Regions from separate parts of the Nonomuraea sp. NPDC051298 genome, predicted to be linked through region 3. Evidence: riboswitches for the same ligand, from Rfam matches in the RefSeq annotation. Region 3 holds a riboswitch; each other region holds the start of a gene.
What was found. Region 3 has a riboswitch for thiamine pyrophosphate ahead of thiC (phosphomethylpyrimidine synthase ThiC). Riboswitches for the same ligand answer to the same signal wherever they lie in the genome.
Positions count from the first base shown of each region.

Region 1: another riboswitch for thiamine pyrophosphate. It lies ahead of ACZ6S0_RS42980 (purine-cytosine permease family protein); the one in region 3 lies ahead of thiC (phosphomethylpyrimidine synthase ThiC).
Region 2: another riboswitch for thiamine pyrophosphate. It lies ahead of thiO (glycine oxidase ThiO); the one in region 3 lies ahead of thiC (phosphomethylpyrimidine synthase ThiC).

Region 1 is NZ_JBVJIM010000025.1:34,650-37,915, forward strand. Features, by position in the region: gene ACZ6S0_RS42975 (methylated-DNA--[protein]-cysteine S-methyltransferase) at 1-410, shown strand, start outside; gene ACZ6S0_RS42980 (purine-cytosine permease family protein) at 370-1,707, opposite strand; TPP riboswitch at 1,698-1,811, opposite strand; gene ACZ6S0_RS42985 (sensor histidine kinase) at 1,899-3,056, opposite strand; gene ACZ6S0_RS42990 (response regulator transcription factor) at 3,053-3,266, opposite strand, start outside.
Region 2 is NZ_JBVJIM010000002.1:543,587-546,852, forward strand. Features, by position in the region: gene ACZ6S0_RS07820 (thiazole synthase) at 1-747, opposite strand, end outside; gene thiS (sulfur carrier protein ThiS) at 740-940, opposite strand; gene thiO (glycine oxidase ThiO) at 937-2,085, opposite strand; TPP riboswitch at 2,054-2,170, opposite strand; gene ACZ6S0_RS07835 (NAD(P)/FAD-dependent oxidoreductase) at 2,229-3,266, shown strand, end outside.
Region 3 is NZ_JBVJIM010000004.1:458,623-461,888, reverse strand. Features, by position in the region: gene ACZ6S0_RS15705 (AIM24 family protein) at 1-642, shown strand, start outside; gene ACZ6S0_RS15700 (universal stress protein) at 678-1,511, opposite strand; gene ACZ6S0_RS15695 (hypothetical protein) at 1,525-1,836, opposite strand; TPP riboswitch at 1,965-2,077, shown strand; gene thiC (phosphomethylpyrimidine synthase ThiC) at 2,070-3,266, shown strand, end outside.

The DNA of each region.
Region 1 (3,266 bases), on a different contig from region 3:
TGTTCGAGCTGATCGCCAGGCATGCGAGCAGTTTCATCGGGCCCGACGCGCGGCGGCTCGACCCGGTGCGCAGAGAGCTGGACGCGTACTTCTCCGGCCGGTTGCGGGCGTTCGCCACGCCGGTCGATCTCACGCTGGCCACGACCTTCGCGCGCACGGTGCTGCAGAAGACCGTGGCGGTCCCCTACGGCACGACCACCACGCTGGAGCAGATCGGCGAGAGCATCGGCCGCCCCCGCGCGCTGCGGGCCATCGGCAACGCGCTCGCCTCCAACCCCGTGTGCGTGATCGTGCCCTGCCACCGGGTGGTGCGCGAGGACGGCCAGCTCGGCGACTACGCGGGCGGCCTGCCCGCCAAGCAGCACCTGCTCAACGTCGAACGGCGGGCCGCCGCGTCAACAGGCCGATGACCAGCGTCACCAGCGCGGCCGCCAAGGCCCCGCCGAGCGCGCCGTTCATCCACGGCTGCCGGGCGAAGCCGATGGCCTCGCGCAGGCCCGCCCACAGCCCGTCCCAGGCGGGCACGGTCGGCGTCGAGGTCGTCAGCCAGTAGGCCACGAAGCCCAGCGCCCACGGCACCAGCATCGCCCACCGCGAGGGCGCGTCCTGCGCGGTGTTCCAGCGGCCGGCTCCGCCCAGCACGAAGTACTCGATCGCGAGCACCGCGAACATCGGGACGAACACCGCGCCGATCACGCTGAGGAACGAGCCGTAGGAGTTGACGTCCACGAAGAGGGCGATCACCACGGTGAGCACGCCGATGACGGCGGAGAAGACGCGCCGGTCCATGCGCGGCATCAGGTTCTGCAGCGACACCGTGGTGGAGTAGACGTTGGCGAACGACTGGTCGGTCTCCCGCAGCACCAGGATGCCGAAGAACAGCGCGCCCAGCGGCACCGCCACGAACGGCCCGAACACCGACGTCGGATCGGCCGACACCCCGGCCGCGCCCGCGATGGCCACCGCGTAGACGCCCAGCCCCAGGCAGGCCACCTGGGCCAGCGTGTAGCCGCCCACCACGCCGGTGAACGCGGCCCGCCCTGAACGCGAGTGGCGGGCGAAGTCGGCGGCCATCGGCACCCACGACACCGACAGCGCGATCACGTAGTCGACCGCGGCGGGGAAGGCCGTCCAGTCGCCGCCCTGGTGCACGGGGGCCTCGCGCAGGAAGAACACCGTGAACCAGACCATCGAGACGATCACGCCGACGGTGACGTACCGGCGCAGCAGCCGGACCGAACCGAGCGGCCAGATCGTCAGCGCCGTGGTCAGCACCCCCGCCACGATCACCCACACCTGGTACGGCACCGACCCGAAGATCGCGGTGGCGCCCTTCGCGATCACCCACAGCTCGAACGCGCCCCAGCCCAGCATCTGCACGATGTTCAGCACCGTGGGCACGTAGGAGATCCTGGCCCCGAACAGCCCGCGCAGCAGCACCATCGCCGGCTGCCCCGTACGCGTGCCAGGCACGGCCGACAGACCCACCATGGCTGTGCCGATCAGGCTGCCGACCACCGTGGCCACGAGCGCCGCGGCCAGGCTGAGCGGGGCGTTGCCGAGGGGATCGAGCAGCACCAGCGCCCCGGAGAAGCCCAGCAGGCTGACACCGAGGTTCGCCCAGAGCGCGCCCTGGTCGAGCACCCCCAGGGTCCTCGGCGGCCGGCCTTCGAGGGTCAGCGGGACTTCTTCGACGCCATGCGTCATCGCACACTCCCTACGCCGGCATTACCCGGACAGGTTCATGCGGTCGGCAGCGGATCTGGCTGCCCTCTCAGCCCGGCGAACCCCGAGCTCCCGCGACGATCGGTCTGCGAACCGGAGATCACCCCGGCGCGCGACCCCATGATGCACTATTCGTCCGTCCTCAGCCACCCCCCGGCGCCGACAGCGCCGCCTCACCCGATGGGCAGCTCCACGGTGATCGTCAGCCCGCCCTCGTCACGCGGCCGGGCGACGACCGTGCCGCCGTGCGCCTCGGCGATCACCCGTACGATCGAGAGCCCCAGCCCGCTGCCCCGTTCAGAGCGCAGCCGGTCGCCGTGCAGCCGGCGGAACGGCTGGAAGATCGTCTCGATCTCGTACGCCGGCACCTGCAGCCCGGTGTTGGCCACCACCAGCTCCGCCTGCTCGGTGCGCTGCCGCGTGGTCACCCACACCTCGCCCTTGGGGTGGTTGTGCCGGATCGCGTTCTCCACCAGGTTCTGCACCAGCCGCTCGACCAGCACCGCCTCGCCCATCGTCGGAGCCGCGTCGAGCAGCCGGTGTATCGTCACCTCCCGCTCGGCCGCCTCGGCCGCGGCCAGGTCCAGCACGTGCTCGGCCACGTCCATCAGGTCGAACGAGTGCCGGTCGAGCACCGTCTGCTCGCCCTCGGCCAGCGCCAGCAGGCCGTCGATGAGCCGCTCGTGGCGGCCGTTGACCAGCAGCAGCGACTCGCCCAGCCGCTTGACGTCGTCCGTGGCATCGGGCCGGCGCACGGCCACGTCCACCAGCGTGCGGTTGATCGTCAGCGGGGTGCGCAGCTCGTGGGCGGCGTTGGCGACGAAGCGCCGCTGCCCGTCGAACGAGCGGGCCAGCCGGTCCAGCATCGTGTCGAAGATGTCGGCCAGTTCCTTGGCCTCCTCGCGCGGCCCCTCGTACGCGATGCGCTCGGTCAGGTCGTGGCTCTGCGCCACCCGCCGCGCGGTCTCGGTCACCGCCTTGACCGGCCGAACCACCCAGCCCGCCGCCCGCCAGCCGACCGCGAACGCCGCACCCGCCCCGGCCAGCACCGCCAGCGCGCCGACGTTCCTGACGTTGGCGAGCGTGTCGCGTTGATAGACGGCGACCACCTGCATCGCCCGGCTCCGCGCGATCTCGTAGGCATCGTTGCCGCGGATGAAGCCGCGGGTGAAGCCGCGGCCGTCCTGAACGCTGATCGAGTCGGGAGTGAGCAGCCCGCCGCGGTATTCCAGGCTCTGCGACGTCACCAGGTAGACGCCCGTCAGGACCAGCCCTCCGAGCACCGCGAACAGCGCCGCGCAGGCCAGCGCGAAACGCAACCGCACGCTCATGGGACGCGGTATCCCGCGCCGGGCACGGTCTCGATCACCTGGGGCTCCCCGAGCTTCCTGCGCAGCTTCATCATCGTGGTGCGGACGGTGTTGGTGAACGGATCGATGTGCTCGTCCCACACCCGCTCCAGCAGTTCCTCGGCCGACACGACCGTGCCCGCGGCCCGTAGCAGCTCGGCCAGCACGCCGAACTCCTTGCGGGCCAGCGGC
Region 2 (3,266 bases), on a different contig from region 3:
CATCGGCGAGGACGCCTCGGCGTAGCGGCGGCGCGGGATGCGCCCCGCCTGCCGCGCCTGCCGCCCGGCCGCCACCGCCCCCTTCATGGCCGCCGCCATGAGGTCGGGCCGCTGCGCCCGGGTGACGGCCGTGGCCAGCAGCACGGCGTCGCAGCCCAGCTCCATCGCCAGGGCGGCGTCGCTGGCCGTGCCGATGCCCGCGTCGAGGATCACCGGCACGCCGGCGGCCTCCACGATCAGCTCGATGCTGTGCGGGTTGCGGATGCCCAGCCCGGAGCCGATCGGCGCCCCCAGGGGCATCACGGCCGCGCAGCCGGCCTGCTCGAGCCGCCGCGCCAGCGCGGGATCGTCCCCGATGTACGGCAGCACCACGAACCCGTCGGCCACCAGCCGCTCGGCCGCGTCGAACGTCTCGATCGGGTCGGGCAGCAGCGTGCGCTCGTCGGCGATGACCTCGAGCTTGACCCAGTTCGTGCCCAGGGCCTCCCTGGCCAGCCGCGCCGTCAGCACGGCGTCGCCCGCGGTGAAGCAGCCCGCGGTGTTCGGCAGCACCTTGATGTCGCGCCCGCGCAGCACGTCGAGCACGGAGCCGCGCGCGCCGGGGTCGAGCCGCCGCATCGCCACCGTGGTCAGCTCGGTGCCCGACGCCGCCAGCGCCTGGTCGAGCACCTCGAGCGAGGGGGCGCCGCCCGTGCCCATGATGAGCCGGGAGGAGAACTTCTCCCCGGCGATGATCAGATCATCCACCTTGCACCGCCGTCAGAACCTCCACGCGGTCACGGTCGCTGAGCGCCGTCGTCTCCCAGGCGCCGCGGATGACCACCTCGTCGTTCAGTGCCACGGCCACGCCGGTGGTGGCCGAGGTCAATGTGCGTACGGCCTGCGCCACGGTCGTGCCTTCGGCCACCTCGTGCGCGGCCCCGTTGATGCTAACAATCATGAAATTTCCCGAAATCTCCCTGGGGCGCACAGCGCCGCCAGCTCGCTCTCCTCGCCCAGCAGGATGGCCGTCGTGAGCGGGGCCAGCAGCACGCCGCCCCGATGGTGCCCGGTCGCGTACGTCAGCCCCGGGGTGCCGCTCGGGCCGATGAGCGGCAGGTTGTCCGGCGTGCCGGGACGCAGCCCGGCCACCACGTCGCCGATCTCCAGCTCGGTGACGCCCGGCACCAGCTCTCTGGCGTCGCGCAGCAGCTCGTACAGGCCGCCGGCCGTGACCCGGGTGTCGAAGCCCAGCTCCTCCTGGGTGGCCCCGACCACCAGCTCACCGTCGCCCCGGGGGACCAGGTAGACCGACGAGCCGTGCACGGTGCCGCGTACGCAGCGGGTGAGCAGCGGCCGCGGCGAGCGCAACCGCATGATCTGCCCCTTGACCGGGCGTACCGGCACCTCGGCCAGCTCGGTGCTCCAGGCTCCGGCGGCCAGCACCACCCGCTCTGCCTCCAGGATCTCGCCACCGGGCCCGTCGAGGCGCACGCCGGTGATCGCGCCCGTGACGGCGCCGCCCGCGCGCAGCAGCTCGCGCGCCCGCGCCCGCACCACGGGCACGCCGCGCCGCTCCAGCGCGGTCAGCAGCGCCGCCGTCACCCGGCGCGGGTTCACCCAGGCGTCGCCGGGCGCCAGCAGCCCGCCGCGTACGGACGGGGCCAGCATGGGCTCCAGGCGGCGGCACTCGCGCCCGGTCAGGCGCTCGACCGTCAGCCCCAGCTTCTCCATGAACGCCGCCAGCTCGTCCAGCGCGGCCAGGTCGTCGGCGCCGAAGGCCACGTCGAGCGTGCCGTCAGAACGCAGATCGAGCAGGCCACCACCGCCCGTGCCGACCTCCGCGCCCGCCTCCGCGGTGAGTTCGGCGGCGAAGGCGGGCCAGCGGCGCAGTGCGGCCACCCCCAGCCGCAGCAGCGGCGCCTCGGTGTAGGTCACCTCGCTGACCGGGGCCAGCATCCCCGCGGCCGCGTGCGAGGCCCCCGTGCCCGGGGCCGGGTCGACGACGGTGACGGGCCGCCCTTCGCGCGCCAGCCGCCAGGCCACCGACAGCCCGACGACCCCGCCGCCCACGATCACGTCCACCTGCGCTCCCTTCGCCGGCATGATCCGGATCAGGTGTCTTGCGGTCGAAGGCCCGGCAAAGCCTTCCTCTCAGCCCGGTTACGGCCGGACTCCCGCGCGTCTTACGCCCACAGCCTACGGCCTCGGTGACGGACGCACGCACCGCCCCCGTTATGGTCATGAACGTGAACCATGTCGTGGTGGTGGGAGCCGGCCTGGCCGGAGTGCGTACGGTGGAGGCCCTGCGCGGGCGCGGCTTCACCGGCCGGATCACCCTGCTGGGTGAGGAGCGCCATCGGCCCTACGACCGGCCGCCCCTGTCCAAGGCCGTGCTCAAGGGCGAGGCCGACACGAGCTTCGTCGACACCGACCTGCACGCGATGGAGGTCGACTTCCGCCCGGGGGTGAGCGCCAAGTCGCTGCGCGCGGGCGTCGTGGAGACGACCGAGGGCGAGCTTCGCTACGACGGCCTGGTCATCGCCACCGGCGCCGAGCCGATCAGGCTGCCCGGCGACGGCCCCCAGCACGTCCTGCGCACCCTCGACGACGCCCACGAGCTGCGGGCCGTGCTCGTGCCGGGAGCCCGCGTCGTGGTCATCGGCGCGGGCTGGATCGGCGCGGAGGTGGCCACCGCGGCCCGCCGCGCCGGGTGCGCCGTCACGGTCGTCGAGAGCGCCGCCACCCCGCTCGCCACCGCCGTCGGCACCGGGATCGGGGCCCGCACCCTGCCCTGGTACGACGGCATCGACCTGCGCCTGGACACCATGGTCGAGTCGGTCGACGAGGGCGGCGTGCGCCTGGTGGGCGGCGAGTTCGTCGAGGCCCACGTCGTCGTGACCGGCATCGGCGTGCGTCCCGCGATCGAATGGCTGGCCGGCGCCGACATCGACCTGCACAACGGCGTCGTGACCGACGAGCACCTGCGCGCCTCGCTGCCCGGCACCGTCGCCGTCGGCGACTGCGCCGCCTGGTGGTCGCGCCGCTGGCGGACCAGGCTGCGGGTGGAGCACTGGGACACCGCGCTCAACGCCCCCGAGGTGGCCGCCGCGACGCTGCTGGGGGAGGAGGCGGTCTACGACCCGGTGCCGTACTTCTGGTCCGAGCAGTTCGGCCACATGCTCCAGTACGCCGGCCACCACCCCGCGGGCGAGCGGCTCGTCTACCGGGGCGAGCCCGAGGGCAAGTGGTCGGCCGTGTGGCTCACCGAGGGCGACACGCTGGCC
Region 3 (3,266 bases):
AACGCCCAGCAGTTGCCCCCTGGCTTCGCTCTCGAGAACGGCAAGATGCTGCGCGTCCAGTTGCCCCACGAGGTGCTGGCCAAGCAGGGGTCGATGGTCGCCTTCCAGGGACAGATGGACTTCGACTACGAGGGTTCCGGCGGGATCGGGAAGTTTCTCAAGAAGGCCGTGACGGGGGAGGGGGGCTCGCTGATGCGCGTACGCGGCGAGGGGCAGCTCTACCTGGCCGACAACGCCGACGACATTCACCTGTTCTTCCTGGAGAACGAGGGCATCACGGTCAACGGGCGCAACCTGCTGGCCTTCCAGCCGCAGCTCACCTGGGACATCAAGCGCGTCCAGGGGGCGGGGGTGGCGGCCGGCGGGCTGTTCAACACCACCGTCACCGGCACGGGGTGGGTGGCCATCACCACGCACGGCACGCCGGTGCTGCTCGACGCCGCCCGGATGCCGACGTTCGCCGACGGGCAGTCCGCGGTCTGCTGGAGCGCGGGGCTGCAGGTCGGGGTCAACCGGACGATGAAGGCGGGGGCGCTGATCGGGCGGGGGAGCGGGGAGGCCATGCAACTGGCGTTCAGAGGGCAGGGGTTCGTGCTGGTGCAGGCCAGCGAAGGCGTCCCGGTGGTGACCCAGTCCTCGTGACGACCTTCGGAGGGGGCTCGGGCGGCGGGCTTCGCTCAGACGCGGACCACTGCCAGCGGGCAGGGGGCGTGGTGGAGCATGGCCTGGCTGATCGAGCCGATGAGCATCCCCGCGAGCTGCCCGTGTCCCCGCGACCCCACCACCAGCAGGTCGGCCTCCGAGGCGGCCTCCTTGAGCACCTCCACCGGATGCCCGTGCACGACCTCGGCCACCACGTCCACCTCGGGGTGCCGTTCGCGGTGCTCGGTCAGTGAGGTCTTCAGCGCGCGCAGGACGTCCTGCTCGCTCTCCCTGTCTGCCGGTTCGAAGCCGCTCACGTGGGGCCAGGCCCACGCCTGTACGGCACGCAGTCGTGCCCCCCGCAGCTCCGCCTCGGCGAACGCGAACTCGAGCGCTCGCGTGGCGCAGGGAGAGCCGTCCGTCCCTGCCACGATCTCGCCGTGCGGGACGGCGGGCCGACCGTGGACCAGGACCACGTTCGCAGGGGCGTGGGTGGCCACCCCGTACGCCACCGACCCCACCAGCAGCCCCCGCACGCCGCCGATGCCACGGCTGCCGACGACCAGCAACTCGGCCGCCTCGGCCGCCTTCACCAGCGCCGAGCGGGGATCGCCCGGCAGCAGCACGCCCTCGACGTCCACCTGCGGGCACTCCCGGCGCGCGCGGTCCTGGGCGGAGATGAGGACGCTGTTCGCGCCGTCCCGCATCCACCGCGCCACCTCGGCGTAGCGGATGGGCCCCTCCTCGCACACCCACTTGGGCACGGCGTGCGCCACCGTCAGCGGCCTGCGGCGCAGCGCCGCCTCCGTGGCGGCCCACCCGGCGGCCTCCAGGCCGGTACGGGAACCGTCGACGCCAACGATGATCAACGTACTCAGCTCCTCAGACCAGCGCGTAGCACTCCACCTCGGCCCGGCGGAACGGGAGCCCCTTGGCCTCGGACTCGCGAACGCACGCGCGCTCGGCCTTGCCGAGCCGGAGCAGGCCGCAGACGGTCACGCCGGAGTACGTCCGGCAGTCGAGGTTGTGATCTGTTCTGCCGACGCGGTACATCTCCTTGACCGCCTCTCGGCACTTCGCCTTCCCGGTGTCGGAGTAGCGGCACTGGCCGATCAGGATGTCGTACTGCTCCTGGCTGACCTCGTGCTTCCCCATGCCGTCCCCGGCCGCTGCGGTGGCACCGGACGCGGCCATCACGACGAGTAGTCCAATGACAGCGGCGAATCTCATCATGTTTCCCCTGATGGGACCGTACCGCCCAGGGCGGTCCCCAAACCTCGCCCGCGATGTTTCGACCGGGGGCGGGTCTGGGTACGATCACCGCCGTCCAACGCGGGAGCCCGGTGTGGACCGGGCTGAGAGGACGGCTGACAGCCGCCGACCGCCAGAACCTGCTCCGGATAATGCCGGCGAAGGGAGTTTGCGCGATGAGTGACGCGCGCTTTTCCAAGATCTACAGCGGTGAGCTGCGGGTGCCGATGCGGCAGGTGCGACTGTCCGACGGCTCGGCGGTGACGCTGTACGACACCTCCGGCCCCTACACCGACCCCGCTTTCGAGCCCGACCTCCGGCGCGGGCTGCCGCGCCTGCGCGAGGCGTGGATCCGGGAGCGGCGGGCGGCCGGGCAGCCGGTCACGCAGGTCGCCTGCGCCCGGCGCGGGCTGGTGACCACGGAGATGGAGTACGTGGCCGTGCGCGAGGGAGTCGCGCCCGAGTTCGTCCGCCAGGAGGTCGCTGCGGGCCGGGCCATCATCCCCGCGAACGTCAACCATCCCGAGTCCGAGCCCATGATCATCGGCCGGAACTTCCTCGTGAAGATCAACGCCAACATCGGCAACTCCGCCGTCACCTCCTCGATCGAGGAGGAGGTCGAGAAGATGACCTGGGCCACCCGCTGGGGAGCCGACACGATCATGGACCTGTCCACCGGCGCCGACATCCACGAAACCCGCGAGTGGATCCTGCGCAACTCGCCCGTCCCGGTCGGCACCGTGCCCATCTACCAGGCGCTGGAGAAGGTCAAGGGCCGCCCGGAGGCGCTGTCGTGGGAGGTCTACCGCGACACGCTGATCGAGCAGTGCGAGCAGGGCGTCGACTACGTGACCGTGCACGCGGGCGTGCGGCTGGCGCACGTGCCGCTCACGACCCGACGCAAGACCGGCATCGTCTCGCGCGGGGGTTCGATCATGGCCGCCTGGTGCCTGGCGCACCACCGCGAGAGCTTCCTGTACGAGAACTTCGCCGAGATGTGCGAGATCCTGGCCCGCTACGACGTGTCGTACTCGCTGGGCGACGGGCTGCGTCCCGGCTCGATCGCCGACGCCAACGACGAGGCCCAGTTCGCCGAGCTGCGCACACTCGGAGAGCTGACCGGCATCGCGCGCGAGCACGACGTCCAGGTGATGATCGAGGGGCCGGGCCACGTGCCCATGCACAAGATCAAAGAGAACGTCGACCTGCAGCGCGAGCTGTGCGACGACGCGCCCTTCTACACGCTGGGGCCGCTCGTGACCGACATCGCCCCGGGCTACGACCACATCACCTCCGGCATCGGGGCCGCGATGATCGGCTGGTACGGCACGGCCATGCTCTGCTACGTCACCCCCAAGGAGCACCTCGGCCTG